3 regions of the Anabaena sp. AL09 genome follow, and region 1 is predicted to be linked to each of the others. Evidence: predicted binding sites of a transcription regulator. Region 1 holds the regulator's gene; each other region holds the start of a gene.

Region 1 (7,235 bases):
GGCTACAATGTCATCTATTGGCCTGGGCGGTTGACGCAAACCCTTGGGTAATAGTTTGATGATGCCTTGGGGTGGATACATCTGCCAGTAGCGATCGCGTGCCTGTAAAGTGGAATAACGTTCATCAACCAAAATGATATTGGTGGGTTTACTTAATTCTTGATTAAGTTGCTGTTTCCACTTTTTAGCTGTTGTTTGATCTCCCATGACAATTAAGGACACTGGGAATCTTTGCAGTTGTGTTTCAATATTAGCGATCGCCTCATTTGCCAATACAACTTGATGATAGAATATTTGCCTATCCAATCCCATCACGGCAATCCCACATTTATCACGACCAGGATCAAATCCTAAAATTACAGGTTGTGTATTAGTCATTGGTCAGTTGTCATTGGTCATTGGTCATTGGTCATTGGTCATTGGTCATTGGTCATTGGTCATTGGTCATTGGTCATTGGTCATTGGTCATTGGTCATTGATTGGTCAGTTGTTATGGGTAAATTAATTCTTTTTCCCTATTACCTATTACCTATTACCTATTACCTATTACCTATTACCTATTACCTATTACCTCACGTACTAAAAAGAATTTGTCCATTCAAAATGGCTACTAATTTGACTCTCAACGGACCCACAGTATAAGTATTTCCTGCGGCTACGGCTTTAATTTCTACTTCCTGTTCCGTCTGCTGTAGTTGGGTAACAAAGCGCAGAAAAGTGCCTTCTATTTGGACACTTTCGACAATTCCCGCGTTCCGGGCGCGAAATTGAGAAGCGGAAATTAGTAAATCTAGGCGTTGACGCATTTGTTCAGATGTCATATTTTTTAAATCCGCTGTAGTACTAGCCAGCACTTCACCTGATGAAAATACGAGTTGATTTCTCGCTGCGTCTGCAAAGAATTCTATTTGCTTTTCACCTCTGACATAATTACCTGCGGAGAAAATTCGCACTACATATTCTCGACCATCTTTAATTTGTGCAATTAACTGCTCAACTTTATCTTTGGTAACACGGAGTATCTCTTTATTTACTGGTGTACCACCAGGTTCAGTTAACTGAATATTGGCATTGCGGTTAGCTTCCTGGAGAATTTGCATAATTGCCTGATGTGCCGCATCAGGCTTGTCCACAGTAATTAACCCTGCGGCTATTACTTGACCTTTCACTAAAGCTAGTTTACCCAAGCGGAGGTCACGGTAGGACTGATAGTATTTTTCTAGTCTGGCTACTTCCTGCTCTAAAAATTGTTGTTGTTTCTCTAATTCTTTCAAGCGAGATTCTCTAGTAATAATAACTTCTTCCCGCTGTTTAATTTCGAGATTACGATTTTGAATAAGTTTATCTAATTTAGTAATTTTGCGATCGCGTTTTTCAATCACCGTCTTTGCTTCATCAATAGCTTCTTTAGCTTGGGCGTATAATCTTTTTCGTTCCGTTTTTAACTCTTCCACCGCCGTTTGTAATGTTTGTCGCTGATTGTAAAGAGTTTGTAATTCATTTCTAGCTTGTTGATACTGAATCACAATTCCACCAAGACGACTTTGAGTTTGATTAAGTCGGGTTTGAGTTTTAGCTTGCTGGTTCAGAGTGCGATTGAGTTGGGCTTGTGTAGCCTTTTGTTTAGTATTTGCCGCCTGTAATGATTTATTAATTTTCTGTAATTCTTGTTGCGCCTGACTTTGTTCTTGTCTGGCTTGATTTAACTCACTCTCTACCTGGCTTTTTTGCGCCTCTGCGGTTTTTAGTTGTTCCCGCTTGTTCCCCAAATCTCTTTGAATATCCTCTAACTCAAATACGCCCTTTCGCAATCCGCCATCAGCCGCAAATAGGATTGCCAAAGTTGATGCAGAAATTAGACCACCTGTAAAAATAGTGACAATTACAGCAGTTTTTTTCGGACGTAAATTAAAAAGTGAGAGACGGGCTTTGCCAACTCGTGTGCCGATGCGATCGCCCACGGTGGCAATTACGCCTCCCAAAATGAGAATTGCTGCAATCAGAATGTAACCGGTGGTCATTTTTAGCTACCGTAATGCTGACTGATCCAGCCTACTATGTTTAACCATTGTCTGTGGGTAAATGGAGTTAGGCAAAAGTAGAAATTATCCAATTTTGAGATCTTCCTCCAAATTAACGGTTGAATCTCTACGGTAGTTGTTCTGCTTGGACAGATCCCAAGACCGCACTACCTCAACAATAGAACCCGTGCCAACTCCATTCCCCCATAATTTCTAAGTAAATTGCTTACTTAAAGCAACAGGTTTATGCACAGTAATCTTCTTTTTATGGATTGTAATCATTTTCTTCTCGCGTAAATCTCCCAGCAGTCTAGTGACTGTCACGCGAGTAGAGCCAATTGCTTCAGCGATCGCCTGATGGGATAACTTCAGATCAATGGTAATGCCATCAGCGCAAGGAACGCCAAAATCTCGACAAAGAATTAACAAGAAACTAATTAACCTTGAACCCATATCCCGGTGAGCAAGAGTTTCAATCATCATCTCCGTCTGAAGAATCCGCGAAGAAAGACCTCGCAGCATTAACATGGATAATTCTGGATTTTCCTTCAGTGCCTGTTCGACTTGTTCAATTGGGGCTGAAAGTAATTCTACAGTGGTAAATGCCACTGCATGATAAAATCGATCAGACTTATTCCCTGTCAGCAACGACAGCACGCCAAAAACGCTATTCTCCCTGAGCAGAGCTACCGTTATTTCTTCTCCTGCCTCATAGACTCTCGACAGTTTTACAGCACCCTTGAGAAGAAAATAAACTCGTTCGGCAGGATCTCCCGGAAAGAAGATCGTCTTATTCCGTTCAAATGTTTCCACAACTGGAGGAAAAGCCCCCGTTGCCATTTGACGAAAAACATTTGCTAGGGCTTTATCTTGTGTCACTATCATTTTCTCCCTTCCCCTACCCAATGCCAGAAAAACAAAAACTAATTACCTAAGAATACACCTGAAAAATCAATAGATCATCATTAAATTTTCTGTTTTTTCCTATACTCAAACGCGGAATTCCTAGTTTTTCGTTTATAATGATACATAATTGTTGTTCCGGTTAGCTAGTAATTATTGATAAGTAGTTTCACTAATTATAGTCTATAGGTTTTGCCTCTAAAAATTGCCAATTTCTTGAGAATTTTTGTGAACATGGTCATGGTTTTTTGGGGGCTTACTGCTTATGCTTGGAGTATTTTGGAAAATCTCTAGCCCAACACAGTCAAACTAGACTCAGATTCTAGTATGCTCCTAATGATGAATTACATTAGCAATGTTTATGCTGAATCTATCTGGAAAAAATGCCCTAGTTACAGGTATTGCCAACAACCGTTCTATCGCTTGGGGAATTGCCCAACAACTGCACAAAGCCGGGGCTAATTTGGGCATTACCTACTTGCCAGATGACAAGGGTAAAATGGAAAAAAAAGTTTCTGAATTGGTAGAACCGCTCAGTCCTAGCCTATTTTTGCCCTGCAATGTTGAAAATGACGAGCAAATTCAATCTACTTTTGAAACCATCCGGCAAGAATGGGGGAAAATAGATATTTTAGTGCATTGTTTAGCCTTTGCAAAAAAAGAAGATTTGACTGGAGGTTTTAGTCAAACTTCTCGTTCTGGTTTCAATACAGCTTTGGAAGTTAGCACTTATTCACTTGTACAGTTAAGCGGTGCAGCCAAACCTTTGATGACTCAAGGCGGAAGTATTATTACTCTTACATATTTAGGAGCAGTTAGAGCAATTCCTAACTATAATGTCATGGGTGTGGCTAAAGCTGGTTTAGAAGCCAGTGTTCGTTACTTGGCCGCAGAACTCGGTCCTGAAAATATTCGCGTCAATGGCATTTCTGCAGGTCCCATTCGCACCTTAGCATCTTCAGCCGTGGGTGGTATTCTAGATATGATTCATCATGTTGAAAAAGTCGCCCCTCTCCGTCGCACCGTTACTCAATTAGAAGTAGGTAATACTGCGGCTTTCTTGTGCAGTGATTTAGCCAGCGGTATTACTGGACAAATCCTGTATGTAGATGCAGGTTATGAAATTATGGGAATGTAGGGAATGTAGGGAATGTGGGGGATGTGGGGGATGTGGGGGATGTGGGGGATGTGGGGGATGTGGGGGATGTGGGGGATGTGGGGGATGTAGGGAGAAAGAATTTTTCCAATGACAACTGACAACTGACAACTGACAACTGACAACTAACAACTGTACGGGCGAAGCATTTGGAGAACTATTTTTGGCAATGACCGACAATTTATCTTCCAAATGCTTCGCCCCTACTAACAACTGACAACTGTACGGGCGAAGCATTTGGAGAACTATTTTTGGCAATGACCGATAATTAATTTATCTTCCAAATGCTTCGCCCCTACTGACAACTGACAACTGACAACTAACAACTGACAAATGACTAACAAACAAACTTCTCGGATAGCTTCAGTTCACCGCACTACTGGGGAAACAGATATTTATGTTACTATCAATCTTGATGGTACAGGGATATGTAAAGTTTCTACAGGTATTCCTTTTTTAGATCATATGCTCCATCAAATTGCTTCCCATGGGCTTTTTGATTTGGATATTCAAGCTCAAGGTGATTGGGAAATTGATGATCACCACACTAACGAAGATGTGGGAATTACTTTAGGACAGGCTTTATTTCAAGCTTTGGGGAATAAAAAGGGAATTGTCCGCTTTGGGAATTTTCTTGCACCTCTAGATGAAGCTTTGGTACAAGTTGCTTTAGACTTTTCTGGTAGACCGCATCTTAGTTATGGTTTAGAAATTCCTACTCAACGGGTGGGAACTTATGATACCCAGCTAGTGCGGGAGTTTTTTGTGGCGTTGGTGAATCATAGCCAAATGACGTTACATATTCGCCAATTGGATGGAATTAATTCCCATCATATTATTGAAGCTACATTCAAAGCCTTTGCTAGAGCAATACGAATGGCGGTGGAAATTGATTCCCGGCGAGCAGAAACAATTCCTAGTTCCAAAGGTGTGTTTTGACACTCCCCGGTCTAAAGACACAGGGATTCTTGGTTCAACGAGACCACTTAAACTAGACTCCTTGCGTTATCCAGCCCAGAGGTGGGACTCTCCTCAAGCGTTAACTTTCGGTCTGCCCGACCGTAGTTGCATTGCTGCAAGTCCTGTTTAACTAGAAACGATTTGTTTCAAAATTCTGATTCGTCTAGCTCCTATAAATCTTTTACCTACTGCGAGGAGGAAACTAGAACAATGCAATAGAACCGCATAGATTTAATTGTCAAGGTACAGATTACCATTAGGCAGTTAGGTTTTTAGACAGGTTGATTACCTTTCCTGTTGATTGAGATTATAACATCAAATATAATCAATTTTTGACATACTCACCGACCTGAAGGTGCGGGGAAACACTTGACACTTCGCCAGAACACGCCACAAGTGGTCTTATCGTCCCTCCATGTCCGTTTAAAGTCTCCCAATGCCCTATGGCGACTATGACCAAATTTTAACATAAAGTTTCGGTCACTGGGGGATAAATCCCCAGAAGGCTTTCATTCCCGGCTTAAAAGACATCAACACCTAAAAAATTTTGGGATTTTTAGGTGTCAATTATGGGGTTTTCACCCTGTTTTCTTATAAAAATCCTCAGCATCGGTTAATCTGTAGTTAGCTCTAAATAGTCAGTAGTTGGTAGTTTCATCCCCATGAATTCTGTTGTAGACAACCCCGATTATCAAGAAAATCCCTCAGATCAACAACCCGTACCCGTAGTCCAGACTTTTGGATTGCGAAAGGTCTATCGCACGGGATTTTGGCTCAATCAAAAAGTTGTATCGCTCAAAAACTGTTCTTTACAAGTGTACCCAGGAGAAACCTTTGGTTTGTTGGGTCCCAATGGTGCGGGTAAAACCACGCTGTTAAAATTGTTGCTGGGAATTATTCGCCCTACATCTGGACGGGGCTTATTGTTAGGTAAACCCATAGGCGATCGCTCTGTCAAGCAGCATATTGGCTACCTCCCAGAAAATTCCTATTTATATGAATATCTGAGCGGTTGGGAATTTTTGCAGTTGACAGCGGGTTTATTTCAAATTCCCCAAAAGTTACAACGTCAACGCATTCCCCAATTGTTGGAATTAGTGGGGTTATCTCAAGCTGATGCTCGCAAAAAGCAAATGCGGCGTTATTCTAAAGGGATGCTTCAGCGTGTGGGAATGGCACAAGCTTTAATTAATAATCCAGATTTGGTGTTTTTGGATGAACCCATGTCTGGACTTGATCCTCTGGGACGTTACCAAATGCGAGAAATTATTCTTTCGCTGAAAGCATCTGGTAAAACCATATTTTTTAATAGTCATGTGTTGAGTGAAGTTGAACAAATTTGCGATCGCGTGGCTATTCTTGCTCAAGGAGAATTAATCTGTTGCGGTTCTCTCAATGAACTTTTAGGCAACCAAAACACATATCATGTTAAAGGTCAAGGTGGAGATGGGGAAATCTTGAAAAAATGGATAGGTAATTTAGAATTTCGGGCTGATGGTTATTGGCACGGTATACTCCAAGAAGATTATTATGATTTTCTGTCTAGTCTGAGGTTAATGGGCGGAAAAATCACGGCTATGAACCTATCGCGTCAATCTCTGGAAGAGTTTTTTATTCACCAAATTCAAGGCCGGAATCATCCCCTTAATTAGTATAAATAGACAAAAAACAAGAGGAATAGATCAGCTACAAGTAGTAATTTTATTCCTAGAAATACTACTATATTTACTACTTATTTAGTAAAAAAGTATGTATGTAATCGGTGCTACTCTTTCTGTAAGAATTCAGGAATCAATATATTGAAGATCTTATGAAAATCATCAAGCATAATAGTGAAACTCTTAGTTATTCTGCATTCTGGATCTGGAAACAAAAACAGAAAGAAAGCAACAGATAAAAAAGAAAGTTCACTGGATATATAGCTAAATTTCCCATCAAGTTATGAGTTCTACATTTTAATAATCGTTTATTAGAAAATATGGTTATACCGCTCCCCTTACGGAGAATAATATTAATTTAATTTTTGTAGGTTGAATAGTAAGAGTTGTTGTTGGGTAACATACGTCAACCCAACCGACAATAAATGTTGTTTTACATAAAGGGAACGGTAGAGCCGAAAATATTGAGAATATAGAATCAAAAATTGTTATTAATTTTGAAAATTAACTTACAGAAATCAGCTAAAATTGTTCTTA
Region 2 (7,235 bases), on a different contig from region 1:
ACAGGCAATTTCGTCAGCACAAGGGGATAATGATGGTAAAATTGGGGTATTAGTGCCTGTTAGCTGGTCTGAAAAAGGCGATCGCTTTCTCGCCCGTAAGTTTGTGGCTATTTTTAATACAGCAGATGCTACAGATCAGGCTGTAATTTGGAATCGTCAACAGGATAATCTCAATGTGGTTAGTCCTGTACAATCACAAGATGATCACGAAAAAATAGCTATTTTGTTAGGTTGGAGTAAAAAGCAGCCTAATAATGTATTATTCCGTGCTGGTGAATTAGGTGAAGAAAATTGGCCTTTGTTACAAGTAGCTAATGATGGCAGAACTGTAGATATCTCGGCAGAAGGTGATCAGGCTGTGACTTTTGGTGAAAAAGGTAGCATTTGGGCAGATCCACAAGTTGCTTCGCGCTAATTGATTAATTGCCCTCAAAATGGCTTAATCGTGTGATTCTCTAGTAGTCTGTCAATCCAAAGATGACGGGTAAAGGCAAGCAGGGGGAGAAGAGGGGCAGGGGAAGTAGGAGAGGGAAAAACAGAAGTTTTTTCCTATCATTACCCGTCAAAATAAATTTGACGAACTACTAGGTAGGGGTTTAGCACTGCGCTTTACCATTACACATTTAGTTTTTCCCTAATCTTGTAAAAGTCCATTTCCCAGTTGTGTCCCTCTTCCCGTCCTTCCTCTTTAATTTCCCGATAAACTCGCGTTTCTTTGAGCGTTATTCCTAACATAGATTCTACCTCTTTGATTTGCAAGGTGATGTTATTGACCTGTTATACCAAATTAGTTTGCTGATGAATCGCGCTAGTACAGCAATCAGTAAAGAATAAACTTTTGTCCAAAAATTACTCTTGCGAATCAATACTAGTTTAGTATGGTAGGATGGCTGAGTGGTGTGAAATTTTGGAATTAATTGTACAGTAATTAATTTCTTTTTACATACCCATTCATGAACAGTTTTAGAGAATCAAAATTATTTTGATCCTCATATAAGTATTACAAAATAACAAATATCTGTATAATAACACTAATTCATATGTTTTCTGCTTTATCTCTTTTTTCAGGTGCCGGTGGGATGGATATTGGTGTTCGTCAAGCTGGTTTTGATATATTAGCTTGTATTGAAATTGATCCCTACTGTTACCAAACTTTACAAAGTGCTATTGAGAGAGAATGTCTGAAAACTGCTCTTCTTCAGAAAGATATCAAGCAAATTCAACCATCTCAACTAATGAAGGATTTGGACTTACAATCTGGTGAGTTAGACTTATTGTTTGGTGGTAGTCCTTGTCAAAGTTTCTCTCAAGCTGGTAAGCATGGCTCTTTAAATGATCATCGCGGTTTGCTTCTATTTGAGTTTGTTAGATTTGCAGAAGCTTTAAAGCCTAAAGTAATTGTTATTGAGCAAGTGAAAGGTTTATTGAAAGCCCAGGATAAATCTGGTAAAGTTGGAGGTGTTTGTGAAGCTATCACAAGCCAGTTAAAAGAATTGGGATATAGATTAAAAGTAAGAATTATTAATTCAGCTAACTATGGTGTAGCTCAAGTTAGAGAAAGAGTTTTTATGATTGCCATAGAAACAGGGAAAAATTTTGATTTTCCGTTGCCAACTCACGAAAAGTTAGACAATCAGTTTTCGTTATTTCCTCTCAATCAATATGTCACAGTTGGACAAGTTATACAAGGATTAGGTAGTCCTTCAAAAGATAAAAATAACCAACCGGAAGATAGCCATATAGATATTACACCAGCCGGAGATATAAGGCGTATTCATGGAGTACCGGAAGGTTCTTTCTTGGCTAAAGAATTGCATCTTCCAGAAACTCAAAGATGCAATCTGACAAAGAAAGATACAACTAAATTTCGTAGGCTTTCTTTTTCTGAACCTTCACTAACTCTAAGATGTGGAGAAATTTTCTTTCATCCTGTTGAAGATAGATATCTTACTCCACGCGAATATATGCGTATTCACGGATATCCTGATAATTATTTCCTGAAAGGTCCTGTTCGAGGTCGTTCAGGTAAAGTTAGGTATCTAGATCAGCATCGGCAAATTGCTAATTCAGTGCCTCCACCAGTTGCTTACGCTATTGCAACGGAGATTACTAAATTTCTTACTCCAAAAACAGTCCTGAATGAGTCGTCGAAGTCAGAGTTTATTCATGTTTAAATATTAAAATTACTGCAATCAATACTTACATAATGCCTACTATCTTTGAATTATTTGGTTTTCCTGTAGATGACCGTAGTGAAGAAGTTGAGATCATACGAAAATCTCGTCAATGTCCATTTATGGGTGCAACTTGTGACGGTGGAGGAAATCGCTATCAAACCAAAATTAAACTTACACAACAAGAATCGCTGACTCACTACTTTAATAGTGATGTCACCGAAGTTATACCTGGTGTGTGTTCAATTCAATCAGGTCAGGATATTTGGGTTGTATGTCCACATCGATTATTTTCAGCAAAATTTGATGGTGAAGGTGTACCTTCTATTAATCGTGCTGTGCAGCAATACGAGCGTGATCTACTAATTCATGCAGGGTTGCCGACTGGAACTGATATTGGTGCTTGGGCAGAAGTATCTTTAAAACATCGAGTAGCTGATGCGGAAATCAACTATCATTTTGATTATGTTTTAGCTCCATTAGTTGAAACTTCTTTGAACTCATTATTGAAGCAAAGTTGTTTTTTAGGATCAACTAAAGAAGATTTAGATGATCTTATTAAAGTAGCAAAAAAGAGCGGCTATTTTCAAGACATAAAGAAAAATCTAGCTGATGTCTCAATTCTTATTCCAGATATTTATAATCCTTTTATTCTAGAAGTTATGACCGCTAGTACAAGTGGTTCTGATACTGAAAATTCTACAGATATGCGAAGTGCATTTCGTAATGCCTTGCTAGTTTCTGAGCATACCAGCCCAGGAATTAATAAGCGCCAAGTTTGGGGTCGCATGGTGACACAATTGTTTGCAAAGACAGCATTAGCACATGAATGGAATGGACAAACTATCTGGGTTATTCAAGATGCCTTGCTTCGCAATATTGAACTTACTACTCGTCTAAAAACTGTCGATGTACCAAGCAATCCACAACGGAATATTAGTCTAGTGATCATGCAATATTTTACTGGTATAGATGGTAAAAAGCAGATGTCGCTTCAAGCTACTATAGATGGTGATGCAGGTATAAATTTTGATGGAAGTAATACTTTTACTGACATTTTGTTACCTAAACTAGCTCCTCCAAAAGTTGAGTTACTAAAAGCAATTCTGAGAAGGAAACTGAATGCAATATTTAGACTGTGAAGTAGTTTAAAAGACGCTGCACAGTAGCGATATTGTCACGGAATCAGCAAAACTATTACTGGTAGATGACGTACAAGGGTTGAAAAAAAGGTGCGTTAGGCTAAAGCCATAACACACCCCAATTAAACTAGATTACAAATACAACTAAGGATACAAACCCCGATCATTCAAAGCTTGCGCGACTCTACCTACACCCAAAGTATAAGCAGCTAATCGCAGATTTACCCCCCGTGCTTGCGACTCATGAATCACCTTGCGGTAAGCCTGAACCATCAAATGTTCCATTTCCCGGTTAACTCGTTCTTCGTCCCAGAATAGGTAAGAAAGACCTTGTACCCATTCCAAATAACTCACCACCACACCTCCAGCATTGGCTAAAATATCCGGTAACACAGTCACTCCCTGGGCTTCTAGAACGCGGTTAGCTTCCAAAGTCACCGGACCATTAGCAGCTTCTGCAACAAATCTGGCTTGAATTTGATGAACATTTTCTGCGGTAATTTGGTTTTCCAAAGCGGCGGGGATCAAGACATCACAAGGTAAAGTTAGTAAATCTGCATTACTTATGGGTGTCCCTTGGGGAAATCCCACCACACTGCGGCGGTTTGCAGCAGAGTAGGCTTTGACAGCGGAAATATCAAGGCCAGCTTCAGAAAATATACCACCCGCACCACTGGAAACAGCGATAATTTTCGCTCCTTCTTGGTGTAGTAATTCTGCCGCAGCCCCGCCCACATTACCGAAACCTTGAATTGCTACCCTTACTCCCACAAGGGATTTACCCTGATCTGCAAGTGCTTCACGGACAATAATCATGACACCACGTCCGGTCGCCATTTCGCGTCCTAGAGAGCCACCAATAGATAAAGGTTTACCTGTAACTACTCCAGGTACAGAATGACCAACATTGACAGAGTAAGTATCCATCATCCACGCCATTTCTCGCGCTGATGTTCCCATGTCTGGGGCGGGTATATCTACTGATGGTCCAATGTCCTTAATTAATTCACTAATATAACGGCGGCTAATCCGTTCTAATTCCCCCACACTGAACTTTTTGGGGTCTATGGGAATTCCCCCTTTGCCACCACCATAGGGAATGCCTAACAATGCACATTTCCACGTCATCAGCATTGCTAGGGCGGATACTTCCCGTAATGTCACCGCTTCATGGTAACGAATCCCACCTTTATAGGGTCCTAAAATATCCGAATGTTGTACCCGATGTCCTGGGAAAACCCGGATTTCGCCATTATCCATTTTTATGGGAATGGAAACTGTAACAACTTTTCGTGGATGACTGAGTATTTCTACGATACCTTGATCTAATTTTAATTCTTTAGCCGCCCATTCTAAATAGCTACAAGCTTGATCATAAGGGCAAATATGCGCCGGAGAATGATTTTCCATAAGTGGGAGAGATGTTGTCACCATAATACTTACTCCTCATCACAGTATCTTCGTAAACCGGATTGATATAGTTAGCTTATCCTCTTTTTGAGAAAAGATATCAATTTTGTAGTTTTTGTTACAATTTTATTTTTTTTGTAAGATACTCCGCGATATCCCCGACTTCTTAGAGAAGTCGGGGATCTGAGGGTTACTAGTTAAAATGGACTCAACCCAAATTTTCGATAAATGTCTCTTGTGTAAAACTCCCATGTAAACCATAAGGAATATGATGTTTAAGGTGTAATTTAGCAATTGCACCTTTTTGCAGGTTTTGGGCATCTAAAATCACTACATCAGAACGATGATGTTCTGCATCATAAACTAACGCTATTAACCACCCATCATCTTCTGTTTGGGAATTTGGACGAGGAATAAAAATTGGTTCCCCTATAAAACCTCGCGGTGCTGCACTCCATAGTTGTTTTCTTCCTGACTCTAAATCTACCTTAAAAATGGCTTGTAATGGTGCATTCACCGTTGATTGATGAGCGGCAGCACTATATAAATAACGATAGGATTTACCTACGTAATTCGGGTGAATTGTGGGAAATTCGGTGGGACGAGGATCTATTAACTGATTTTGCACTTTATTCTCTGATAAATTCAGATTAAATCGCCATAGTTGGGGAGGTGAATTTGTATCAAAATCAGTTTTTCGATAATCGCTATTGGGTTCGACTTCTGTTAATGATTCATAGCAAATGGAATCAATGATAATTTCATTACCCACTTCAAAAGCATTAACATGATGGAAAATAAAACCGGCTTGGGTTTCTAAAACTTTGACATTTTCACTTTGTGTTTTGCGAGGGATAATAATAATTCTTGTGGGTTGATTTTTTTGAAATTTAATACATTGGGCTGCGCTGGATATTCCCAAAGCAAAAGGTATGGGGTTAAAATCAACAGGATTTTGAAAGAAGATACAGTAATTTTCTGTAATTACAAAATCATGAATAAAACAAAAACCAGGAACGCTATGATTTTGTTTGCTGGTAATTTCCCCATTTGTGTTCAATTCAAAGATTGTAATTGTGGTTGATAGTCCCGGTTTAATAGCAAAGTTGACTAAGGTGCCATTTGGATCAATTCGTGGGTGGGCACTAAAGGCTTCTCCTTTGGATAAAACACCGTTAAAATATTCATTTCCTAATGTTTCTAAGGTTTGGGGATTAAGTGAATAAGGTTCGGCTGCTTCCCATAATGCTAAGAGTTTTTTACCCCAATAAATCACATTTGTATTAGCAATGTTTTTAATTTTTAAATCAAAAATGTTAGCTAACCAACCACCAGGTTTTTGTGTACCAAAAACACCACGATAAAGAATTTTACCCGCTTTCTGTTCTGCTAAATAACCGGCTGTTTGCACAAATCGGTTACGAAAATGGGCGCGGCCATTGGTAAATGTAATGCGGCTAATCATTCCGTCACCATCAAAAGGATGATGTAATCTTTCCTTGTTGATATCTAATAAACCAGCCCCGTTCCTAAATAATGTTCCTGCTAATTCTGGAGGAATTTCTCCTTCTATATCATCAATCCAATAGTCATATTCTTCGGTAAGAGATTCATATCCTCCTTGCCAGTCTTTGAGGGTATAGGATTTCTCTAAAACTTGACTATCTTGGGGTTCTAATATTTGCATTTTTTGTTTGCTATGCTGAAAAACTAGATTGATTGACTATGCTCAATCTCAATTTTAGCATCTGGTAGCCAGTTAATAAAAAATATTGGGATAAGTGAGCTACAGTTAGTAATAATGATTAACAACCATAATGAATCAAATTGATGTTCTGTGATTCCCAACCATTTCATCATGATTGATCCTAATGCGTAAGAAACTGTTCCTCCTAAATTAAATACAGACATTATTAAAGCAAAGAATGTGGCCTCTATGCCGGGAGGACAAAGTTTTGTTGATAATACTAATATAGGCATAAATAAAACTTGCCCAATCACAGTAATAATTAAACTATCACCTAAACTGAACCAATGATCATCTATTCCTAAAAGTCTGTTGGTATGAGTTACTAATAATAAAGTTGTCATTCCTAAAGCTGTGGATAGAAAAATCCCCCAACTAAACATAATTCTAAAGGGGATAGTTTTCAGGTAACGTTGAAAAGCCCAAACTCCAATTAAGGAAGCAAAACTGGTGACTAACCGAACTCGCCCTAAAAATTCTGGTTGAAATTGTAGTTCGTTAGTTGTAAAATAGAAAAATGCTGATTCGGCATTTGGTGTAGCGTGCCAAACAAATATAAATGCTGTTGGTAGCCAAATTGCTTTCTGCGTAATAGCTTGGCGTATTTGTCCTAATTGATATTTTGTGTTATTGCTTTTTTTATCATCTTTATTAATAGGTTTTTCGGAAATTAACCAAGCTACACATGAGATAATTAGCGGGAATAATGCTGTTATTAAAAATACTGTACGGTTGGTAAAATATTCTAAAAGTAAGCCGCTA
Region 3 (7,235 bases), on a different contig from region 1:
ATATCCCCATCAGAGACTTACGTAAATGGTAAGTCTCATAAAGGAGAATATGAAACAAAATCAAGCTTCAAAAATATGCTTTAAACAGCTAAACTCAACTGCTGAGGTAGTTGTTGCAAGATTAAGTTGATGACTTCTGGACTCCATTTGAGAACTGGACTACTGAAGTCTGCATAATGCTGACCTTTAATAGTGGGTTGCCAGTGGCCATAAGGCTTTTGCTGGTACTTCATAACTTCCAGCATTTTATTAACACGCCGATGAGTCCATTTTTCTCCAGTTATTGGACTAAGATGATTGTGGGCTATCTCTGTAGCAGTCAAATATTGTCGCCATTCTACCTTGACTGTAGTGATCCCTCGATATTGCGAAACTTCAACATTGCCAGTTGCAAAATGAAGTGGTTGCAAATATTCGGTATTTTGTGTCATCATGAGATAGACTCCTCCGTTTTAAACAAAAAAGAAATGTGAGTGACTGATATAGACCATCAGTTAGATTTTGATAGAGCAGGTGTCAGCAAAACTGTGGTGAGTTTATGCTGACATTAACTTTATCTATGGATGTAAAATTTTAATTTTTTCCCATGATCTAATTGTAACGGATGATCATGAGTTTGTCAACAATATTATCCCTATCATATAATATCTTGTCCTAATCGAGATGTCAATACCCAAAATTAAATTAGATTGTAGAATGCAAATAGATGGATTAGAAAAATTCTTGATTCTTTTCTTTGTAAGGGTAGGAAACTGTAATGTGAGATCCCCGACTTCTGTAATAAATTGATAATTTATTGACAAGTTTAAAAAAGAAGTCGGGAATCTAATGTTAACCGTTTTGGTTGTGAAATTTGCGATCGCCACTCCCTAACCTTCACTCTGACACCTGATTGCTTGATCAGGTAATCTAAAACTCTGTCAATTCGTTAAAAATAAATCCCCGACTTCCCAAAGAAATCGAGGATCTAGCTTTCAATTAATCACAAGTATTAAATTAAACAGCAGCTAATTCTGGACTCGGACGCTTACTGTTACGGATATTGGTAATCGCCTCAGCATAATCAGGAGCATTGAAAACAGCCGAACCCGCTACAATAGCATTAGCACCAGCTTCCAAAACTTGCCAAGTATTATTAGCTTTTAGTCCCCCGTCAACTTCAATCCAAGGATCTAAACCGCGTTCATCGCACATTTGACGCAATTTGCGGATTTTAGGAACTACGCTAGGAATAAAGCTTTGACCACCGAAACCGGGGTTAACGCTCATAATTAGCACCAAATCGCACAATTCTAAGACATATTCAATTAACTCCAAAGGTGTACCCGGATTGAGTACAACCCCAGCTTTCTTACCGAGTTCTCTGATTTGTCCGAGGGTGCGGTGGAGGTGAGGAGATGCGTTATGTTCTGCGTGGACAGAAATAATATCAGCACCAGCTTTAGCAAAACCTTCTACATACTTTTCTGGTTCCACAATCATCAAGTGGACATCCAGCGGTTTGGTGGTAACTGGACGAATCGCCTCCACAATCAGAGGACCTATTGTAATATTAGGAACAAAACGTCCATCCATTACATCAACGTGAATCCAATCTGCTCCCGCTTTGTCTACGGCGCGAATATCGTCACCCAGACGACTAAAATCTGCTGATAGGATAGAAGGAGCGATAACTATAGGTTTTTGAGATGAATTTTGGGTCATGGCTAGTGGGTTTTAAGCGTCTTCGTCTGTAGGCATTGTAACAAAATATGGAGAAATTATTAAAAATTAATTCAAAACTCAAATTTTTCAGAAAACTTCCCCCTCTTCCCTCAAAATATGCACAAAAATTGGATACTTTTTTGGAGTTTAGGTTTTTCTGGCTTGACTTTACCAGTCCTTGCAGGTGTCAAGGTTGCCAATTTTTTAGGTGCTAATGGCATTGATGCGCTGAAACTACATCAAGCTCCTTACAATTTGACTGGGCGGAAAATTGCTATTGGTCAAGTGGAAATTGGTCGTCCGGGGATGTTTGGCTGGGATAAAGCCGTATCTAAAAGTCGGGCTGTATCTCCATTTGCAGTGTTTTCACGCAATGTTCCCGCCAAGTCGAATGTTGGTGTTGATCCTCATGCCTATAATGTTTCTGGTGTCATGGTGAGTCAAGATAAGGCTTTTCCTGGTGTAGCACCAAATGCTCGATTATATTCTTCTGCTGTCGGATCTACAAAAAAAATCGGTCAACCAGAGGAGTGTTTATCAGCACAACACATTGCATTACAAAATGGTGGTGATGTGCGGGCGATTAATTTTAGTTTTGGTGAACCTCTGGAACGTGATCCCCGACCAGAAGCTATGTTAGATGGTAATGCTTTACTAACATTATGTATTGACTGGTCTAGCCGGGTTCATGATGTTGTATATGCCATTGCTGGCAATCAAGGCAAAGGCGGGATTCCCATTCCTACAGATAATTTTAACGCAATTAATGTGGCTTTTTCCTCAGAACGCGAGGGAATTTTTAATAAAGTTCACGTTTCTAATTTGGCTAGTATTAATCAAGGTATAGAAAATCGTTTAGCTGGGAAAGAATTTAATATTGGGGGGAGAAGTACAATTAATATAGTTGCTCCTGGGACTAATATTCCTGTAATTAATCCTGATGGTAAGTTAAATAAATCTACAGGTACGAGTTTTGCCGCCCCACAAGTTACGGCTACGGTGGCATTATTACAGGAATTTGTGGATAGACAATTACGAACTAAACAACGAAATTGGACTATTGATGCTCGTCGTCATCAAGTCATGAAAGCAATATTACTCAATTCGGCGGACAAAATAAAGGACAGTGGTGATGGTTTACGGTTGGGAATGACGAGGACTTTAATTGATAAACAAAATCAAGATTGGTTAGCAACGGACGCTTATAAAAATCCTAAAATTCCCCTAGATGCTCAAATGGGAGCAGGTCATTTAAATGCCTTTCGAGCCTATCAACAATTGAATGGTGGTGAATGGAAACCTAATGCAACTGTTGCGCCTATTGGTTGGGATTATGGTATTGTTAATGCTAATTCTTCTAGGGAATATGCTTTGCAAAAAGGTTTGAAACAAAATAGTTTTGTGGCTATTACTTTAATTTGGGATCGTTTGGTGGAGTTAAATGATAAAAATAATAATCAGGAATATGATATAGGGGAAACATTTATAGATAAAGGATTAAATAATCTTGATGTTTATTTAGTTAAGGAAAATGGGAAAAATAATGAAGTTGTGGTTTGTGATTCTGTGAGTGAGGTTGATAGTGTGGAACATATTTTTTGTCCAGTTCCTACTAGTGGGAATTATAAAATTCGGGTGCAATTTAAGAAGCAGGTAAATGAATCTACTCAACCTTATGCTTTGGCCTGGTGGACTGTAGGTGAAAAGTGATATAAGTAGTCGGGCAAAATTAATTGAACATTTTAAAAATTCCTAAACCAATTAATTTTGTAGGGGGACAACCCCCTGTGGTTGCCCCAAATACCGGGGTAGGCACGGGGGCGCTACCCCTACATTAAATCCAAATCTTTTATGCTTTAAATATGCTGTAAAAACTCAACTTCTGGTAATAAAGGATCATTAACAATGCCTACACCAGCAAAACTCCAACGTTTGATTAAACTACCTATTTGGGAACTAGCAAGAGATTCTACAGTCAACTGGCTGGCTAAATCAGCAGCATGAGTATTGAGATAACTCAAAGCCTCGAAATCTTCTTTAAATAATAATAAATATCCTGATTTAGCATCATCAACACGGGCTGTGAGATATTTACCATCTGTTCTTGAACGAATAATATAATAAACCATTTGACAACTAACAACTGACAACTAACAACTGACAACTAACAACTGACAACTAACAACTGACAACTAACTAATTCAAATCTTCTAGCTTAATTCGAGGATCTGCTGCTTTTAAAATTAAGTCAGCAATTAAATTACCAATAATCAATAATACTGCACTCATTACTAAACTCGCCATTACCAAATATTGGTCTTTAGCTAAAACAGCTTGTAAAGTTAACTTTCCTAAACCCGGCCAGTTAAAGAAATTCTCCGTAATAAATGCACCACCTAACAAACCTGCTAATTCAAAACCCAATAAAGTAATTAACGGATTAATAGCATTTCGCAAAGCATGAACATAAATCACCCGATTTTCTGGAAGTCCTTTAGCGCGAGCAGTTTGAATATAATCTTGGCGTAAAACATCCAATAATTGACCACGCATAATTCGTTGCAAACCCGCAAAACTGGTAATACTTAAAGCAATTAGTGGTAAAACTGAATGCCAAGCGATATCGAGAATTTTACCTAACCATGTCAGGTCTGCATGATTAATACTGGTCATATTACCCACCGGAAAAAGTGGAGTAGTCAGTTGAGCAAAGAATAGTAGAAATAAGACAGTAATAAAACTGGGAATACCTTGACCAGCATAACTGACTATCTGTAAAACTTGGTCAGTTCGGCGATTTTGTTTCACAGCAGCGAGAATACCTAAAGGAATGGCGATCGCCCATGTGATAATTAAAGAAGCGATCGCTAATAACAACGTGGCTGGAACTCTTTCCCATAGCAGCGATGATACAGAACGTTGATAAACAAAACTTGTACCAAAATCACCCCTTGTCAAAATTTGCTTTAACCAAAATCCAAACTGTTGTGGCCAAGATTTATCTAAACCAAATTGTCGTCTAATTTCTTCAATCCGTTCTGGTGAAATTTTCGGATTTTGCCGCAGGGTATCTACATAATCTCCCGGAGACAACTTCATAATAAAAAATGACAAAGCAGACGCTAAAAAAATCGTCAATAGCGCCTGTAAAAGCCGTTTTATCACATAAATAAAAGTTTCATCCGTAACTCGCCTAATTAGCAAGTCTCGACTTATATCCAAGGAAATTTTTGTATTTGTCATTAGTCATTAGTCATTAGTCAGTTGTCAATTATGTTTTCTAATATTGAACCAGTGAGATAATAGGGACATCAGGTAAATGTTTCCGTCCTTGCAAATCCATTAGTTCGATGATAAACCCAAACCCTATCAGTTCACAGTCAATCTTTTGTACCAACTTAGCTGTTGCACTGGCAGTACCACCAGTAGCAATCAAATCATCCACAATTAAAACTTTGCTACCTGGCACTAAAGCATCTTGATGTACTTCTAATGTATCTGTACCATACTCTAGTTGATATTCAATTGAGTGAACTGCTGCCGGTAATTTCCCTTTTTTCCGAACAGGAATAAAACCAGCACCTAATTTATAAGCAACAGGCGCACCAAAAATGAACCCTCTTGACTCCATACCAATAATATAATCTACTTGAAGTTCAATTTCAGAACATTTTTGTGCTAAAAAATCAATAGTATAACGCAATCCGTCCGGGTCGCTTAATAGAGTAGTGACATCTCGAAATAAAATTCCCGGCTTAGGAAAATCCGGTATATCACGAATCAGAGATTTTAAATCCATATTATTTACGTAAGTAGTTAGTGGTCAATGAAGAAACAAAGGGCAAGAAGCGAAAATTTTCCTAATCTCTGCCAAATCCTACCCTATAATGTCATTGACGATCACCAAGAATTTGAAAATTTAATGTATATGCAAATATTTGGGTAGAAAAACTAAGTAATGTATATAATTGAACTGCCATATCGCGCCAGCAATTAGCGGTGGACGGATAAGTAAATCAGTTTATTGGAAACGTATAAGGTATTTGATAGAATGAACGTCTCTGCTAGTGTCACATCTTTAAACATCCCAAAAGCTCAGGGAATGCCCATGATTTTGGATACTTTACCAGATCCAGCGATCGCTGGTCAGGTATGTCCAGCCAGAACTAGATTGCAAATAGATTTGATGTTACTAGCCATTGAAGCCTTAGAAATAGGCGGTTCTGAAGCCATTTTGTCCTTTGCTGAAGAATTAGACCTCCAAGGGATCATCAAAAATCGGGTAAACTTATGGCGGATGCGAGCATCTAACCCCATGCGGAGAGCGCATAGTCGCCGGCCTTTAGCTATTTTAGAAGCCAAAGCGTTAGTAGTTGTTGCCTGCTACATTTCTCGACGCTTAACAGTTGTGATCCGCCAACTACTAACCATATATCAACAATTGGCTGAGAAGCAGATTCCCCCAGAACAAAATTTAAGATTAGCTAATTACCTAGAAAGGTTTAGAGCGCATTTTAAAAGTCGAATGAATTCCCGTCGTTCCGGTGTCCTAGCATTAACTTCTGATGAAAAATTAGATGAACTAGCTATAGACTTATTAGGAAAATTACTATTTTGTACAGGTACAGCGGGAATGCAACGGTACTGGATTTCTCTTTTTGACGGTGAGGTAGAATAAATAGAAATGAATATCCAACGTAAATATAGTTTGCCTAATTGTACCCTGCTCCTAGAGGGGTTAAGTGACATAACACAGACTGCTAACTTTCAAGAACTGCGTCCCCAACTATCTATATTAGTGAATGCAGAATGCTATATATCTAGTTATACTCAACCCATTGTTGGTGGCAGGGAATTTTTTGAAAGCTTAGTTAGAGCAGTCAGCGCCTACGCCCAAGAAGTTTTAAGCAATATCCCCAACCCTCAAGTTCAGAATCATAATTCAGAGTTAGTTGAATTACAAAAAATTAACAGCAACAGCCACAGATTAACTGTTCACACCGAAATCACAGGAGACAACCTGGGGGGAAACACCAGCGAAGGACAACCCATTCAAATTGTCCTGAACACAGTCCAATTATTTGATTTAGTTGAAGCCGTAGATCAGTTTTTTGCTGACAGCCAGACTTTACCAGAATTATCCCTAGAACTACACCCAGTTAATCGCAGTTATAGTGGTTCAAATCAAACCTTACTCAAACAGGCAATCCCGGCCACCATGGGCGTATCCAGTCTAGCCGTAGCTGCATTGGCTTTTAGCTTAATTCCTGCACCTCAAGTCAGTCCACCTCAAGTCAACCCAGAGGTTGAGTCCAGCACTTCTATCCCCACGCCCACAGTAGCAGTAACCCCCACAACTACACCCACAACTACACCCACAACATCAGCAACCCCTACCGCAGTTCAAGATTTAGAAACACTTTTAAAGACAGTTCCAGAAATAAAAGATCCATCTCAATTACGGGCATTAAATCGCCAAGTTTATAACCAAATTCATCCAGCTTGGGTAAATCGCTCAGAATTGCCAGAGG

What was found. Region 1 encodes NtcA, which controls nitrogen genes in cyanobacteria. Its sites were predicted from a motif close to TNTGTANNNNNNNNTACANA; they were not measured.
Region 2: the regulator NtcA is predicted to act here: its motif matches at 4,832-4,851, upstream of AN490_RS03945 (Glu/Leu/Phe/Val dehydrogenase).
Region 3: the regulator NtcA is predicted to act here: its motif matches at 1,730-1,749, upstream of rpe (ribulose-phosphate 3-epimerase).

Annotation. Positions count from the first base shown of each region.
Region 1 is NZ_LJOQ01000071.1:29,639-36,873, forward strand. Features, by position in the region: gene AN490_RS13700 (pre-16S rRNA-processing nuclease YqgF) at 1-378, opposite strand, end outside; gene AN490_RS13705 (DUF3084 domain-containing protein) at 573-2,021, opposite strand; gene ntcA (global nitrogen regulator NtcA) at 2,235-2,906, opposite strand; gene fabI (enoyl-ACP reductase FabI) at 3,286-4,062, shown strand; gene AN490_RS13720 (hypothetical protein) at 3,997-4,317, opposite strand; gene hisB (imidazoleglycerol-phosphate dehydratase HisB) at 4,414-5,019, shown strand; gene AN490_RS13730 (ABC transporter ATP-binding protein) at 5,703-6,692, shown strand.
Region 2 is NZ_LJOQ01000021.1:20,563-27,797, reverse strand. Features, by position in the region: gene AN490_RS03960 (hypothetical protein) at 1-415, shown strand, start outside; gene AN490_RS03955 (DNA cytosine methyltransferase) at 1,041-2,174, shown strand; gene AN490_RS03950 (hypothetical protein) at 2,207-3,316, shown strand; gene AN490_RS03945 (Glu/Leu/Phe/Val dehydrogenase) at 3,461-4,750, opposite strand; gene AN490_RS03940 (carotenoid oxygenase family protein) at 4,935-6,413, opposite strand; gene AN490_RS03935 (folate/biopterin family MFS transporter) at 6,437-7,235, opposite strand, start outside.
Region 3 is NZ_LJOQ01000082.1:44,468-51,702, reverse strand. Features, by position in the region: gene AN490_RS15845 (hypothetical protein) at 81-434, opposite strand; gene rpe (ribulose-phosphate 3-epimerase) at 997-1,704, opposite strand; gene AN490_RS15835 (S8 family serine peptidase) at 1,822-3,414, shown strand; gene AN490_RS15830 (hypothetical protein) at 3,561-3,833, opposite strand; gene AN490_RS15825 (ABC transporter permease) at 3,901-4,947, opposite strand; gene AN490_RS15820 (adenine phosphoribosyltransferase) at 4,985-5,503, opposite strand; gene AN490_RS15815 (DUF3038 domain-containing protein) at 5,756-6,382, shown strand; gene AN490_RS15810 (DUF4335 domain-containing protein) at 6,389-7,235, shown strand, end outside.